Regions from separate parts of the Lacticaseibacillus huelsenbergensis genome, predicted to be linked through region 2. Evidence: riboswitches for the same ligand, from Rfam matches in the RefSeq annotation. Region 2 holds a riboswitch; each other region holds the start of a gene.
The links. Region 2 has a riboswitch for lysine ahead of LHUE1_RS00045 (amino acid permease). Riboswitches for the same ligand answer to the same signal wherever they lie in the genome.

Region 1: it holds a riboswitch for lysine, as region 2 does, so the genes downstream of both, lysA (diaminopimelate decarboxylase) here and LHUE1_RS00045 (amino acid permease) in region 2, are expected to answer to the same signal.
Region 3: it holds a riboswitch for lysine, as region 2 does, so the genes downstream of both, LHUE1_RS04970 (ABC transporter permease subunit) here and LHUE1_RS00045 (amino acid permease) in region 2, are expected to answer to the same signal.

The regions. Positions count from the first base shown of each region.
Region 1 is NZ_CP120687.1:1,319,136-1,322,419, forward strand. It holds gene dapD (2,3,4,5-tetrahydropyridine-2,6-dicarboxylate N-acetyltransferase) at 1-11, opposite strand, end outside; gene lysA (diaminopimelate decarboxylase) at 21-1,370, opposite strand; lysine riboswitch at 1,507-1,686, opposite strand; gene LHUE1_RS05915 (aspartate kinase) at 2,192-3,284, shown strand, end outside.
Region 2 is NZ_CP120687.1:11,083-14,366, forward strand. It holds gene LHUE1_RS00045 (amino acid permease) at 1-1,218, opposite strand, end outside; lysine riboswitch at 1,362-1,536, opposite strand; gene budA (acetolactate decarboxylase) at 1,596-2,306, opposite strand; gene alsS (acetolactate synthase AlsS) at 2,373-3,284, opposite strand, start outside.
Region 3 is NZ_CP120687.1:1,106,589-1,109,872, forward strand. It holds gene LHUE1_RS04960 (helix-turn-helix domain-containing protein) at 1-763, opposite strand, end outside; gene LHUE1_RS04965 (CPBP family intramembrane glutamic endopeptidase) at 995-1,675, shown strand; lysine riboswitch at 1,911-2,084, shown strand; gene LHUE1_RS04970 (ABC transporter permease subunit) at 2,191-3,284, shown strand, end outside.

The sequences.
Region 1 (3,284 bases), 1.3 Mb from region 2:
AATTGTGCCATGATGGCCTCCTATTTGGTTGCGGTAGTAGCGTTGTTGGCGGTGGTTGCGGGTGCTGACGAGCTCGGTGCGGCGTAGTGGTGATCGTGCTGAATCAAGTCAGCGTAAGTTTCGCGCGTGACGACCAGCTGAGCTTGGCCATTTTCAACGAAAACGACGGCCGGCCGCGGGTTGCGGTTGTAGTTGGATGCCATGGAGTAGCCATAAGCGCCGGTGTCGAAAACGGCAACGACATCACCTGGCTGCGTGGCGGGCAATGGGGCATCGTCGATTAAAATATCCCCGGATTCGCAGTACTTGCCGACGAGATGGACATGCTCGGTTGGCTTGGCGGTCGGGTGATCGGCAACCACCGCAGTGTATTGCGCCTGATAAAGGGCGGGCCGAATGTTGTCGCCCATGCCGCCGTCAACTGCAACATATGGCCGCAGCCCAGGTACGTCTTTACGGCTGCCGACCGTGTAAAGGCTGTAGCCGGCGGGGCCGACAATCGACCGCCCCGGTTCAATCCAGACTGCCGGAAGCTGCCAATCAAGCTGGCTGCTTTGCGTCTTGAGGGTGCTCAGAATGGCTTTGACAAACGCTTCTGGCGGCAACGGATCATCCTGACTGGTGTAAGCAATCCCGAAACCACCGCCGACATTGAGCACTTGCGGGGTGAAACCGAATTGCCGGTGCCAATTGTCAAGGACAGCCAGCAGCTTTTGGGTGACGGCTTCAAATCCGGCTACTTCAAAAATCTGCGAACCGATATGGGCGTGGATGCCGAGCAGATTCAGATGTTCGTCGGCTAAAATCTGCTTGGCTGCTTCATCTGCCTGTCCGCTTTCAAGATCAAAGCCGAATTTACTATCGGTTTGACCAGTTTGATCATAAGCATGGGTGTGGGCACTAATCCCAGGAGCGACCCGAATCAAAACATCTTGTTGGCCAACTGCTGCGTTCAAGAGCTCATCAAGCAGATCCAATTCATGAAAATTGTCCACGATGATCGTGCCGACGCCGGCATCCAGTGCTTGTTGCAGCTCAGCTTTGCTTTTGTTATTGCCATGAAAGCTGACTTTTGCCATGGGAAAATCGGCGGCCTTAGCCGTGTACAATTCTCCGCCGGAAACCACATCGACGTGAATGTCTTCAGCCTTCGCGATATCGTACATCGCAATGGTCGCAAACGCCTTGGAAGCATAACTGACAGCATAACGGACGTTGGCAGCCTCAAAAACTTGTTTAAACGCGCGAATCTGGTGGCGAATCGCTTCGACATCATACACGTAAAGCGGCGTTTGAAACGTGTGCGCCAGCTGACTGGCCGCAACGCCGCCGATGGTTAATTGACCTTCTTGATTTGTAGCAAAATTCATATCAGGCATCCTCCTTGAGCGTTCACTGGGCCGGTTTCTGGCCCAGTGAACGCGTTACGGCAGGGCAATGGCAAACGAAAAGGGATCCTTTTGTTTGGCCACGCGTCAAACAAAAAGATCCCAACTTGCAATCTACTTGAATGATAGCGCCCCGCTTAGGTTTCTAAGCGACAGTACAGGATTTATTCAACCCTGGCCCAACAGGCTTGCCGATCCCGGCGCCCCCATTTCGGCAACCGCCCCTTTCACCAAACGTCACCGCGAAGGATCTCGCTCGATTCGGATACTCATGTTGGTTGCAACCTCTATCTGTTTATCACCAGACTATAATAAAAAAACGAAAGCGTCAAGAGCGTGAACTGGGCCGGTTAGAAACCGGAGTGTAAGTGGCCTCAGGCGTGATGGCCCGAACTTGGCCATTGCGCCTGAGGTCCTTACACGCAGGTTTCTGGCCCAGTGAACGCGTTAACGAGAGCAGCAGAGAAAACCAGTGAGCGTTAGCCATTGCGCTCAAACTCTTTACATACAGGCACGTTCCTGCACCAACTAACTTTTCGTCACCTGATACCCAAAACTCACTCGCCACCTGTTTGAGCAAAAAAATTAGAAACAAATTTCAACACTTTGTTTCTATGCAATGCCGGTAGAACATGCCGATTTTCCGCCGCCGCTGGGGGTTGTGTTTCTGCGAGAGTCTGCTAAAGTACAAAATAAAATGACAGAGTTCTCATTTGCAGAAACGAGTTGGCGAAACGCGATGTCTGTGAGCGAATAGCTGCGAGTTGCTTGCGATAGAGAACCCATTAGGGAGGCAGTTTATCGTGCGGGTCGTAAAGTTTGGCGGGTCATCATTAGCAAATGGGTCGCAGTTTGCCAAAGTTGTGGCAATCATGAAAGCAAATCCTGCGCGGCAGGTGATGGTGACTAGCGCGCCTGGTAAACGGCATCCCGGTGACGTTAAAGTGACAGACTTGTTGATTCAGTATGCCCAAGCGGTCTTGCGCCATGAAAATGCAACTGCAGTCGTTACCGAAATTGTTGCGCGTTATCACGCAATCGCCGATGATTTCGGACTTGATCCCCAAGTCATGCAGCAAATCAGAAAAGAACTATACCAATTACCGAAAAAGGCATTTGCCAATCGCGATTATCTTCTGGCCGGATTCAAGGCTCGCGGCGAAAAGTTGAATGCGTTTCTGATGACCGCCGTTTTGAATCATGAAGGTATTGAAGCTACTTATGGCGAGCCGAAAGACTTGGGCATCGTGGTGACCGATGATCCGAATGATGCGGAAGTTTCACGTGAAACTTACACGCATTTGGAAACTTTTAGTCGACCGCTGGGTGTGCTGGTGGTGCCTGGGTTCTATGGGTATACCAGTAAAGGTGCCGTTGCCACTTTTTCGCGCGGCGGTTCCGATATCACCGGAGCCATTCTCGCCAACGGTTTTCACGCCGACTTATATGAAAACTTTACCGATGTGGATGGGGTTGCCGCAGCTGATCCGCGTGTGGTGGCAAATCCCCAGATGATTCAGGAAATGACTTATCGGGAAATGCGGGAGCTTTCATATGGTGGGTTTGGCGTTTTTCATGATGAAGCAATTTTGCCAGCCATTGCGGGACAGATTCCCATTAATTTGAAGAACACTAATCATCCCGATGCTCCTGGGACCATGATTGTTCCCGAACAGCATTTTGTTCCGAAGCACGCCATTACCGGCATCGTGAGTTCGCAACACTTCGGCGCCATTTACCTGCATCGTTATCTATTGAATAAGGAAGTCGGTTTTACACTGAAGTTGCTGCAGGTTTTGGAGCGACACGGCATCAGCTACGAGCATATGCCAAGCGGGATTGACGATCTGACGATTATTCTGGATGATCGACAGCTGAACGAGGCCAAGCGGAAGG
Region 2 (3,284 bases):
TTTTAACTCATGAACATCATGCCCTTGCTTCACAAACGCACGGCGGAAGCGAAAATGCGACACCGCAATCCCAAGCCACGCTAGGAATCCGGTCAGACCGGATGCGGCGACCAACAGTTGGTAAACATGGGGTCCCATGATGCTGGTTAAAAATGTCAAACCACCGACCAGCGTCGTCAGTAGTAAGGCTGCAATCGGAATACCGCGCGTATTCGTTTTTTGAAAAACGCGTGGCGCAAATCCGGATCCGCCCATGGCCCACAACATTCGGGTTGAAGCATACATGCCGGAATTGGCAGACGATAAAACCGATGTCAGAATCACGGCGTTCATCACGCTGGCCGCTCCGGCGAGGCCAATTCGATCAAAAACCAGCGTAAACGGAGAAATTGCCACTTGATCAACACTGGCGCCTAACAGGTTCGGACTGGTATAAGGAATGATGGCGGCAATGACAGCGATAGACAAAATATAGAACAATAAGATCCGCCAAAACACCTGCTTAATCGCCTTGGGAATGCTGGTTTCCGGGGTGGCACTTTCGCCCGCCGTAATTCCGATTAGCTCGGTACCTTGAAAAGAAAACCCTGCAACCACGAAAACCGCTAATGTTGCCGGTAACCCACCAACAAACGGCGCCGCCCCGGTCGTATAATTTTTAAAGCCGATGGGACCGTGTCCGCCCATGATCCCCAGAATGGTCAACAAACCTACGACCAGAAAGACCAGGACAGTGATCACTTTGATTAATGACAGCCAATATTCGGTTTCGCCAAACGACTTAACGGAAATAATGTTAATCGTAAAAATGAGCGCCAAAAAGCCCAGCGAAAACAGCCAGCCCGGCACATCCGGCAACCAGAAGTGCATCACAATGGCCGTTGTTGAAACATCGACGGCAACGGTGATCGCCCAGTTAAACCAGTAGTTCCAACCTAAGGCAAAGCCAAACGCCGGATCAACAAACCGGCTGGCGTACTCTGAAAAGGAACCGGATACCGGCACATAGGTGGCCATTTCGCCTAAACTGGTCATCAGAAAGAACACCATTAACCCGATACCAATATATGCCGCGATAGCGCCGCCCGGGCCGGCAGTTGCAATCGCGCTGCCGCTGGCGACAAAAAGTCCGGTGCCAATACTGCCGCCGAGAGCAATCATTGAAAGATGCCGGGTTTTGAGTTCTCGCTTTACCTGATTCGTTGCTGACTTTGCCACAAATGTACTCCTTTGCTGAATGGGTGAGATGTTAAACGTTGGGTTTGTTACGGTTACAGGGCGTTTAAGCACCAAAAAAACCGGTGGGTGTCAGTAACTAACCCATCGGCTTATTCTACTTCTCGTCATGAATAAACGTGATCCGATTTGTTAGCGCCCCGCGATAGTCGCGACAGTCCAGCAGATGTTATCCACTGACCCAACACCGCCTTACTGAACTAAGCCGGCATTTCGGCACCTTTCCCTTTAACAACTGCGCATCTGGCGTTCAGGCCATTGCAGTTGCGACTGATGAGCGGTGCGACCTCTAATCTTGATTATGGTTCACGTTATCATGTCTTGTTTCTAACGGCAACCGGCTCTCACCCGGTTTTAACTCAATTTTCAGCTTTGCGGATGTCATCGACTAAACTAGCCGTGTCAAAGTGCTGCTTTAAGAACGGTTCGTCATCGGTTGGCAAGTGTAACTGAAAGTCGCTAAACTTTTGTAAAAATAATTCGCCACTGTCGAGCTCAAATCCGAGAATGTGCCCGCCCATGTGATGATCAGCCGACAAAAAGTGCAAATGGAAACCCGGCGATACCGCACCGGCATAAAGATCCGGTGAAAAGTACCCGATCAGCGTGCCTTTGACGTTATCGGCATGGAATTCTTTTTGGCCCGAAGCCGTCTCTGTCAACGTCGGGTAAGGAGGTTGTTGCGGCAACACAGCGCGCGTGTGCATTTGCGTGAAGGTCCCTTCGACCCTAACTGCCGCAAAAAGATTGCTCGTTTGTAACCGATCAAGAACCGCTTTCTGAAACCCGGTCAGATCCAACCCCTGAAGCTTCCCGGCCGAAACATCGTCTTGATAATGAACATTCGCAAACGGCACTTTCTCATCCGCTGCAACTTCACGAACAGTCCCCTGTGCATTCACCTGATAAACTTTGCCGGCTTGAATAATCAACTCGCCATCAAGGCCGGTCAACGTGCCAATACCAGTGTCACCGTGTTGCAACAACGCTTCAATTGTCTGCGTTCCGGCAAACAAACCAGGCACTAACATTGCCAGTGTCCCATGTTGATACAATCGATCCGTTTCCAAAAAGAAGTCCCTCCTTTTGCGCAGGGTTGGGCCTGCAGCCGCCCAGAATCAACCTGCCGCCAACGATTAATAAATCTGGTCAGGCAGCATTGCCGCGCCGAGTTCCGCATTGTCGGAATAATCGACCGGAATGTCAACCAGCACTGGCCCTTTAGTCGCAAACGCTTCATCAAGCACCTTGCCAAGTTCACTCGGTTTATTGACCCGCAGACCCTTGGCACCAAAAGCTTCTGCATACTTCACAAAATCAACCGGACCAAAGTCGACACCTGCTGCCCGACCATATTTCATCTCTTCTTGGAATTTTACCATATCATAATGGCCATCGTTCCAAATAATATGAACCAAATCAGCCTTCAAACGAACGGCTGTTTCTAGCTCTTGCCCCGAGAAAAGGAAGCCGCCATCGCCTGACACTGAAACTGCTTTTTTGCCCGGACGTACCAAAGTCGCCGCAATCGCCCAAGGTAAAGCAACCCCTAGCGTCTGCATCCCATTGGAAAACAGCAAGTGGCGCGGTTCGTAACTCCGAAAATGGCGGGCCATCCAGATATAGTGACTGCCGACGTCCACAGCAACTGTCATATCGTCAGTCACGCGTTTTTGCAATGCGGCCACAATACTGAGCGGGTGTAAGACTTTTTGATCTGAGAGGGCTGGCGGAACATCACTTTCCTGTAATTTGGCCTGTAACTCTGTGAGATACTGCTTGCTTTCAGGCGCAACCTGATAACCCCGCAGTAACGGGACTAAAATATCGAGTGTCTGGGAAATATCACCAATCAGCTCTGTTTCTGGCTGGAAGTTATGATCGATTTCCGCTGGCACATCGTCAATGACGATGATGCGCGACTTGCCATCCGCGTTCCAGTTACGTGGTTCGTATTCAACCGGATCATAGCCGATCGCAATGACAAGATCGCTGTGTTGCAATAACATATCCCCCGGTTGGTTGCGGAACAAACCCACCCGGCCAAA
Region 3 (3,284 bases), 1.1 Mb from region 2:
TTTTGGCCGCCCGATGCTGGCCGCGATGATAGGTCAGCAGGTGCTCTTGATAGCGCAACATGATCCGGGCATAGAGATCATCGGCCGGAATGGGTAAGTTCTTGGCGACGTTGAGCAGCCGCACAGCATCCGTAAACTCCCGACGATGAATCAGCAAGGCGATGCTATTCGTCAAAATCGCCCACAGATACTGGTTCCGGGTTGGATGGCCCTTCACATCCGGCCAGTCCAAAACCAGCTCCATGACCAAACTCATCAGTTGCTCATGATCATAGATCACCAAGGTGGCGGCAAAGAGATCAAGCTCATACAATCCCCAGTACCGAATCCGTTTCAAATACTTGATAACGTCGGCTTTCATCTGTGGTGTTGTCTGAAAACTCGGATCCGTATACCCATTGTGGGCCAGAATATTAATCTGATTCAGTCGGTAAAAAATCAGCCCGGTTTGTCGCCACAAGCGATACTGCTTTTGCGCTAACACCTGCAACGCTGACTTACCGGCAACCGTGGCCCGGTTAACCTGTTGGAAAAAATTCTCCGGATTCAATGCCCGATAGCCTTGTTGCATCAATTCAACATCTTGATCAAAGCGCGTTAACAGTTTTAAAACAACGGCTGCACTGAGCTGGGTCTCCCCCCGTTCAAAGCGTGACAAAGTAGCGGCCGTCGTAATCCCCGCCGCAATTTCTTCCAATGAGTCATTTTCCTCAAGACGCAACGCCCGTAAATAGGCCCCGACTTTGACAGGCTCCTCCGCCATCAGCACCCGCCTCTTTTTATGAGAAGTTTATTAGACAAATTTAACACGTTTTGTCATTTTTTCAAAATCGAAATATTTTTCTGCGCTTTGCATTTGTTAATCTGTATGTTTTTATTTTTAGTCTGTGCCTATTTTTAAACTTGTTAACCATTAACGCTAATTGTTACAATGGGCGCGTATTTATGTAGTCCAGTTTTTATAGCATTCAAAAGTCTAAAAAAGGACAGATAATTGGGGAAAATAATATCCATTGGCGGTTCACTGCTAAAGCACTCTCTTCTCCTCACAGGCATCTTACTGCTTGATATCTTAACTGAATTCCATGATTTTTTTACAATCAGCAAATTGCAGCAAGACCAATATGAAGTTCTAGTGATTGAACTAATATTGAAAGGGGCGTTCATTTGGTTTCTTCATTGGCTATATTTCCGGCAATTGAAACGTTTTAATCCAAATGGCTATGGCCTAAAACCACTTTCGAGAAAGAACATACTCATATTTCTCATTGGGGTTGCGTCTCTCTTCGGGTTGCTGTGTGTTGAATCTCTCACGCCTTTCAACGCGGACAATGCCACGAATCAGGTGCTTGTTAACAAATTCATTCGAACTGCGCCATTATTAGCCAGTGTTGACGCTGTATTAGCGGCACCAATTATTGAGGAATTTATATTGCGCGGCATTTTCTTTAACTATTTTTTCAACAAGAACACTATTATGAGCAAAATTTTCGTTGTCTTGGTCTCTGGCTTCGTGTTTGGTTTGCTTCACGAACCTCATTTCACCGTCAATCTTTTGGTTTACTGCACCATGGGATGGCTATTTGGTTCCGTCTACGCGCTGACTGGGGATTTACGCTATAGCATCGCGCTGCACATCCTTAACAATGTCTTAGCCTTTGTTTCTATGTTTTGACAGCGGTTCAAAAATGCTTCTCGTAAGTATGCCTGCTAATATAAACTTCTTCCACCATAACGTGTTCACTGCCGCAGAAGTCTGTATGTATGGACCTCAGACGCAATAGCCAAAAACCGGCCATCACGCCTATGCCACTTACACACCGCCTTCTAACCGCGCCAATTCACGCTCACATCCAATTGACATCCACCTCCCATTCCGCTACACTCGGTTTTGACATTTAAATACACCACCAAGAAATAGAGGTTGCGGTGGGCAACGAAAACTGGGGAGTGCCGGATCATGTTGAACCAGTCGTAAGTGCCGCCGCCGAAATGTCGGGCCGTGTTCGGACGATCCGCATTGGGCCATGAGCGCATAACTCATGGACTGTCGAAGCAGGTTGCTTCGGGGCGCTATGATTCTGGTTTATGACTAAAATCGATGGAATCGACCTTTATTGCTTGTTCAATAAAGGTCGATTTTTTGGTTCCAGCTCTATTTCCCACTACAAGAAGGGAGAATGTCATTTTATGAAAAAACACTGGGTTGCACGTTTGGGTGTGCTGGGGCTCGTATTGAGTCTGCTGCTTGGCGGTTTTGCTGCTAAGCCAGTCAATGCTGCGAGCGATGACAACACATTCAAAGTCGGTATGGAAGCCGGCTATGCACCGTTCAATTGGACGCAGAACACAGATGCCAATAATGCGGTCAAGATTCAAGGCAGTCATGAATACGCTAATGGTTACGATGTTCAGATTGCGCGGAAAGTCGCCAAAGCACTGCACAAGAAAGTCGTCGTGGTCAAAACCTCTTGGGATGGCCTGCCGCCTGCTTTAACTTCCGGCAAAATCGATGCTATTATCGCCGGGATGTCACCAACACCGGATCGGCGCAAAACGATTGATTTTACCAATCCGTACTACATTTCCAATCTGACCATGGTCGTCCGTAAAGACAGCAAATATGCAAAAGCCAAGAGCATTGCTGATTTTAAAGGCGCCAAAGTGACAGCGCAGCTCAGTACGTATCACTATCAGGCCATTAACCAAATCAAAGGGGTCGTCAAGGAACCGGCCATGAACGATTTCCCGGCAATGCGGGTGGCCTTGGAGTCTGGCACCATTGACGGCTACGTTTCCGAAGTTCCTGAAGGGATCACGGCAGAACGCGCCAACCCGAACCTGATGTATATCCATTTTGCCAAGGGTCAGGGATTTAAAACCGATGCCAGCGACACCAACCTGGCAATCGGGTTGCGGAAAAACGATCCCAATAAAGCTAAAATCAATGAACTGCTCGCTACGATTTCCAAAAAAGATCGGGCACGCCTGATGAATGAGGCGGTCGATAATCAGCCTTCGACCGAAAAGAGCGGCAACTGGTTCATGGCCATTATGAAACAGTATGGGCCGATGCTCTTGCGTGGTACCGGTATGACGTTGTTACTGGCCTTGGTCGGCACTCTTGTTGGCTTCATCATCGGCCTGTTAGTCGGGATTATTCGCACCACGCCAAAACCCAAGAAGTTGGGACAGCGCGGTTTGCGGGCAGTTATCAATTGGCTGCTTTCCTTGTATATCGAAGTCTTCCGTGGCACGCCAATGATTGTTCAGGCAGCGGTCTT